2 linked regions of the Stieleria varia genome follow. The protein of the gene in region 1 interacts with the protein of each later gene in a pairwise test. Links are inferred from orthologs where the notes say so. Each region holds a gene or a part of one and is shown on either strand. Other genes may lie near its edges. The genes, in order: typA and rlmKL.

Region 1 (3,320 bases):
TTGCGTCATCGCTCAACTCGGATTTTTTCACCAGCTCTTCGACATCGGTCAACAGATCGCCCGCGTGATGCAGTTGGTCGTCTGCGGACTTTGGTTCACCGTCGGCGAAGGCTTTGGCGATCTGGTCTCGCAAGGTTGCCAGTTCAGTCATCGCTTCTGGCAAGCTGTCGTGGTGGTGATCCTCCGCGCCGTGCTCGTGCTCGTCATCGTGGGAGGATGTGGTGGTCGTTGTTGTGGTTTTTTGGTCACATCCGACCCACGCACAAACGCTCAAAGCGACCACGCATGCCATCAGGGGATGAAAAACGAAACGCATGATTGGGTTCCAGGATTGAATGGGGAAAGGGCTGAGGTCAGGTGAGCGACCACTGAAATGCCAAAATCGTGATACGACAGAAGTTTCCAGCGGCACGTGGTCAAATCGAATTGCGAGTGCACCAGCAAACGCAAGAGGAAGTGGGCAACGGCGCTCGAACGCACGGCGATATCCCTATACAGTATCGCAGGTCACTGCGTTTAGGAAACACCGTGACTCTTGCGTACGGGGCGAACGACCTCAGGGTTCGGCGAGCGGCCGAATGCTAGCGTTGGTTTCTGCCGACTCGGCGGCGATCGGCTTCTTTCATCAGAATCTTTCGCAGCCGAATGCTCTGAGGGGTCACTTCGACCAACTCATCGTCTTCGATGTACTCCAGGGCCGCCTCCAGGGACATGTCGCGCGGCGGTTTCAGGATGACGTTTTCATCGCTGCCGGACGCGCGCATGTTGGTGAGCTTCTTTTCGCGACAGGGATTGACGGTCATGTCATTGTCCCGGACGTTTTCGCCCACAATCATGCCTTCGTACACTTCCACGCCAGCCGGGACGAACAAATCGCTGCGGTCCTGGAGGGCAAAAAGTGCGAAGGGCATGGTCTTGCCTCCGAGCATCGAGATCAAAACGCCGTTGGCACGACAGGGAACATCGCCTTCCACCGGTCGATAGCTTTCAAATCGATGGTGGATCACCGCGGTGCCGCGGGTGGCATTGAGCAGGCGGGTTCGCAATCCGATCAAGCCACGCGACGGGATCAGGAATTTGAGCAAGCTGTACTCGCCACGCTGAGCCAATTCTTCGAGTTGGCCTCGGCGGTGCCCGACCAGTTCCATCACGGGGCCCATCGCTTCGGTGGGGACTTCCACACGCAGTGTTTCGAAAGGTTCGTGGTCCTTGCCATCGATTTTTTTGAAGATCACGCGAGGCTTTCCGACGCTCAGCTCGTATCCTTCGCGTCGCATCGTTTCGATCAAGATCGCCAGGTGCAGCACGCCACGGCCCTTCACCGCATAGGCTTCTGTGCCCGGGATCATCTCGACGCGAAGAGCAACGTTGCGTTCCAGTTCTTTTTCCAGACGCCCTTTGATCTGCCGCGTCGTGACGTACTTGCCCTCGCGTCCTGCCATTGGTGAGGAATTGACGCTGAAGACCATTTCCAGGGTCGGTTCGTCGACCGTCAGTCTCTTGAACGGTTTGCCCTGATCGGGGGCGCAGATCGTGTCGCCGATCTCAACGTCATCAAGACCTTCGATCGCCACCAAATCGCCCGCGCTGGCCATCTCCGTGGGCACTCGGCCGAGCTTGTCGAAGACGTGCAGGCCGGCGATCTTTGTTTTGCGTTTTCCGTCGCGACCCCACAAATCGATGGCTTGCCCCGGACGGATCTCACCACCGGTGATGCGACCGATCGCGATTCGGCCGACGTATTCGCTCCAATCCAGAGTGGTCACCATCATCCGCAGTGGCGCATCGGCTTCGATTGCCGGGCCAGGCAGGTGGTCCACCAGCAAGTCCAGCAGCGGTCGCATGTCGGCGGTACGGACAGCCGGATCCGTCGTCGCGTAGCCTTCTTTGGCACTGGCGAAAACAAATCCGACGCTATCCAGTTGGTCTTCGCCGCCCAGTTCCGCCAACAACTCAAGTCCTTCGTCGAGCGCCTCGGATGGGCGTCCGTCGGGACGGTCGACTTTGTTGACCACCACGATCGGTTTCACGCCCGCCGCGAGCGCTTTTTCCAGCACAAACCGGGTTTGCGGCATCGGGCCTTCTGCAGCGTCGACCAACAGCAAGCAACCGTCGGCCATCGTTACCACTCGCTCGACTTCGCCGCCGAAATCGGCGTGGCCGGGCGTGTCGATCAAGTTGATTTTGACGCCGCGATAGGGGATCGCGATGTTCTTGGACAAGATGGTGATGCCACGCTCTCGCTCCAAGTCGTTGGAGTCCAGGATCCGCTCGCCCTTGAGTTCCGTGTCACGAAACTGTCCGCTTTGGCGGAGCAAGCAGTCAACGAGGGTGGTTTTGCCGTGGTCGACGTGCGCGATGATGACAACGTTTCGGATGTCGGGACGTCGTACGATTTCTTTTTTTGTTTCTGTCAATTGCAAGGGGACAACTCGTCCAGCGAAGGCTCTGATCTGGCCGAATTCCCAGGCCATTGGTTCTCGCGTAGACCGGCCACGCAATTCTTGCAGATCCTAGCTCCCGTCTGCTTTTCCAGCAATCGCACCGTTAGGGTGGTGACCTGCCGACGCGCCTTAATGCCACTCTAGGTGAAAAGACGCCCCCGCCCGCGACACTTGGTGATGCCGGGTGATATCATTACGAGGTCTGATCCTCGTGCGCTGACACCACCATTTCAGCCGATGACGCCCAAACCTTCTTCGACGAAACGTTCCACAACCTCCTCGATTCACGACGCCCTCGATCCAAGCCTCCATGAAAACTCACCTCAACCGCCGTGTCCTTGGCACCGCCCTCATCGCCGCGTTCCTGACCGTTTCTGTCGCTGGAGTCACCAATGGCCAAGACAAATCGGCAGCCTCCGCCAAGCCCCTCAAGGTCCTGCTGGTCGCGGGAGGTTGTTGCCACGATTACGCGACCCAGACGCAATTGCTGAAAAAGGGAATCGAAGCACGCATCAACGCGGTTGTCACGGTTGAGTTCAATCCCAGCAAGACGACCGAGACGCGATTCGAAATCTATGAGAAAGACAACTGGGCCGACGGCTACGACGTGATCTTGCACGACGAGTGCTCGGCCAACGTGACCGAGCAACCCTATGTCGGTCGCATCTTGAACGCACATCGCAATGGCGTCCCCGCCGTCAATTTGCATTGCGCGATGCACAGCTATCGCTGGGGTGATTTCCGCAGTCCGGTCGAGTTGGGGGCGGACAACGCGGGCTGGTACGAGATGCTGGGCGTTCAGTCGACCGGTCACGGCCCCCAGGCGCCGATCGACATCGTTTACAGCGATCAATCGCACCCGGTCACCGCGGGGCT
Region 2 (3,327 bases), 680 kb from region 1 along the record:
GAATCTGATCCGCAGCAACCCCGCCGCGTTCAATCCACCTGCTCAAGCGACGGCGGCCGCGAAGCAGTGGACACCCGAGGTGGCACCGTGCGATGTGGAATTCGAGTTTCAGTTTTGTTGGGCTTTGGATGCGAGTGATCTGGATGGCGCGCAGCGAAACTACGACGAACTGGTTCGACTGGATCGCACTGGGGAAATCGACATCGCGACATTGGTGAAGTTCGTTGATTTGTTGGCATCACACAAACGATATCGAGACAGCCTTGCACCGCTTTCCATCCTTGCTCGACGACGGGGCACGATCGGGCACTTGGCAGCGTTGCGGATGGCCAAGATCTATCTGCGGGTCTTGCGAGATTCCAAGGCTGCCCAGCGGGTGCTCTCAGAGATGAGAGCCCCCTGGGCGCCGAAGATTAACCAGAAACGCAATCAGATCATTCTCCAAATACAGTCAACGGGATACACTGACCAGCCAACTTGATTCCCTGATGACACCGAACTGGTCTTTCCGTTGAACTCCGAAACCACCTTTGATTTGATTGCCACGTGCGGCTTTGGGCTGGAGGCGATTCTGCGAAGGGAGCTGCAGGCGTTGGGTTTGGAGGCTGCGGTCGGTGAACCGGGACGCGTGAATTTTTGCGGTGACTTGGCCGCCGTGGTGCAAACCAATCTGTGGCTGCGGACATCCGATCGTGTTCTGATTCGCGTCGCCGAGTTCCCCGCTCCGGATTTCGACGCCCTGTTCGAAACCGTTCGTGATTTGCCCTGGGGGCAATGGTTGCCCGCCGATGGTTGCTTTCCCGTCACGGGGCGATCGATCAAGTCACAATTGTCCAGCGTGCCGGCGATCCAACGCAGTGTCAAACGGGCGATCGTCGATGCGATGCAACGCGATCATCAGACGATGTCGCTGGAGGAGACTGGTGCCCTGTACAAAGTCGATGCGGCGTTGGTCAAGGATCACGCGACGATCACGATCGACACGACCGGGCGAAGTCTGCATCGGCGTGGGTATCACTCCACGGTGGCTGGCGGACCGGTCAAAGAGACATTGGCTGCGGCGTTGGTGATGTTGAGCTACTGGCGGGCGGATCGTCCGCTGTTGGATCCCTTTTGTGCCAGCGGAACTATCCCGATCGAGGCCGCCCGGATCGGACGCAACATCGCGCCGGGAATCTTGCGTGATTTCGCTTATCAAGAATGGACCGGGGTGGATTCCGACTTGTGGCAAGACACCATTTCGCAGGCCAATGCGGCCGTCATCCCCGAATTGGGCGAGCGCATTTTGGCCAGCGACAGCGATCCCAAAGTGGTTCGTGCGGCGCGTGAGAACGCTGCGATCGCCGGCGTCGACAAAGACATCCACTTTGACGTCAAACCAGTGAGTGGTGTTTCCAGCAAGAGACGCTTCGGCAGCCTGATCACGCATCTGCCATCGCCGCGGGCGACAGGACCGGATCGTGAGTTGGATGAATTGTACCGATCCTTGCCCGGCATTTTGGCCCACTTTCCAACCTGGTCGCACTACTTCTTGACCTCGCATCCAAAATTCGAAGCCATCGTGGGGCGGCAGGCTGATCGTCGCCGCAAACTGTACAACGGTCGGGATCAATGCACGTACTTTCAATTCCACGGACCCAAGCCGGTGGTCGGCGAAGGCAAGCCGGCGAGTGAGCCAGCTGTGCAGCCGGCCGTCGATACCGACCAGGTGCCCTCCGAGGCTGATGTTGTCTCAGACGAGCAATCGCTTCAGAGAGCAGAGAAACCCGTCGCAAAGCCATACGTGCACGCCGTTGGTCAAGCCGCATTCGGTGCGTTGACAGACAAGGCGATGGAGCAAGCCGAGTTGTTTGCGGTGCGTTTGCGCAAACGACAGAAACACTTGCGTCGCTGGCCGACCAAACGAGGCATCACGTGTTTTCGGCTCTACGAACGCGACATTCCCGAGATTCCGCTCGTCGTGGATCGCTATGAAGATCACTTGCACATTACGGAGTACGAACGGCCACACGACCGTGATCCCGCTCAACATGAAAACTGGCTGGAGCTGATGGCGCGGACGGCCGGGGAAGCGTTAGAGATTCCCAAGGGCAACGTGTTCTTGAAACGCCGCAGCCGATTGCGGGACAACACACAGTACGAAAAGATCGACCAAACCAACCATCGCTTGGAGGTTCACGAGGGCGGCTTGAAGTTCCTGGTGAACTTGGCCGACTATGTCGACACCGGATTGTTTCTCGATCATCGTGTCACGCGTGGCATGGTGCGTGAACTTGCCGAGGGAAAGAACTTCTTGAACCTATTCGCCTACACGGGGTCGTTCAGTGTGTACGCCGCAGCGGGTGGTGCAAAACGGACGACGACCGTCGACCTGTCACGAAACTATCTGAAGTGGGCGGAAGACAACTTGAAACGCAACGGGTTCAGCGGCGATGCGCATCGTTTGGTCGCCAGTGACATCGAGACGTTCATCAACGAACATCCGCCCGGCGAGATGTATGACTTGGTCGTGCTCGACCCACCGACTTACTCTCGTAGCAAGCGGACCGAGAAGGACTGGGATGTTCAACGTGAGGCGGTGCCGCTGCTGCAAAGTCTGCTGCCGCTGGTGCGGAAAGGCGGTGTGATTTTCTTTTCGTGCAACTTTCGGCGTTTTAAGTTCGACACGGAGGCGTTGGCGGTCGGCGAAATCCACGAAATCTCCAAGCAAACCGTTCCCGAGGATTTTCGCAATCGCCGCATTCACCGATGTTGGCGAATCGTGAAATAGATTCGGATTTTGTGTTGGTGGCGGGTGGGGTACAATGAGGTCCCCGCCTACACAGGGCGTGAACGTGAAGATGCGTGGGTTCATGCCGATTCACGAAGCCGATTCACGAAGCCGAGCCACTCCGAGGCTCGGAATTTCACGTCTCGGAGAGACGCGACTACGTGCCGATCGCAACCTGGTTGCGTTCAACGCCACCGGTCAACCGTACTCTCACGCAGCGATTCCAGCCCACCTTTTGGATACTGTCCCGCTATGAATTCGAAATCCCTTGGTCGTCGATCGCTGTTACGTGGGGTTGGCGTCGCCTTGGCGTTGCCCGCATTGGAGTCAATGCCGCGAGCGATCGCCGCAGAAACATCTGAGGCAATTGCGAATCGTCCGACCAAGCGTATGGTTTGCATCGGGAACATGCTCGGTTTTTATCCCGAGGCGTTTTGGCCGGAGGGTGCAGGTGCCGAATATCAGCTTTCGCAAACGACCCAGGCATTGGAGGTTCATCGTGATCAATTGACCATCGTCGGTGGATTGGATCACGGGCTCAAAGGCGGTCACTTTTC

The links.
Region 2: the proteins of typA (region 1) and rlmKL interact in binary tests that used the Escherichia coli proteins (3 or more experiments, as listed by UniProt). The link is inferred for Stieleria varia from one-to-one orthologs.

The regions. Positions count from the first base shown.
Region 1 is NZ_CP151726.1:7,869,018-7,872,337, reverse strand. What follows is about bases 3-2,999. They hold typA (translational GTPase TypA), read right to left. Parts: upstream 2,424-2,999; coding sequence 582-2,423; downstream 3-581. Other genes in these bases: Pla52nx_RS26475 (ThuA domain-containing protein), read left to right, coding at 2,755-2,999; Pla52nx_RS26485 (hypothetical protein), read right to left, coding at 3-316. Outside these bases: more of Pla52nx_RS26485, read right to left, coding at 1-2; more of Pla52nx_RS26475, read left to right, coding at 3,000-3,320. UniProt on the Escherichia coli protein: A 50S ribosomal subunit assembly protein with GTPase and nucleotide-independent chaperone activity, required for 50S subunit assembly at low temperatures, may also play a role in translation.
Region 2 is NZ_CP151726.1:8,546,151-8,549,477, reverse strand. Bases 137-3,140 are described here. They hold rlmKL (bifunctional 23S rRNA (guanine(2069)-N(7))-methyltransferase RlmK/23S rRNA (guanine(2445)-N(2))-methyltransferase RlmL), read left to right. Parts: upstream 137-511; coding sequence 512-2,770; downstream 2,771-3,140. Other genes in these bases: Pla52nx_RS28870 (DUF1552 domain-containing protein), read left to right, coding at 3,023-3,140; Pla52nx_RS28880 (rhomboid family intramembrane serine protease), read left to right, coding at 137-481. In the rest of the region: more of Pla52nx_RS28880, read left to right, coding at 1-136; more of Pla52nx_RS28870, read left to right, coding at 3,141-3,327. UniProt on the Escherichia coli protein: Specifically methylates the guanine in position 2445 (m2G2445) and the guanine in position 2069 (m7G2069) of 23S rRNA. Methylation occurs before assembly of 23S rRNA into 50S subunits.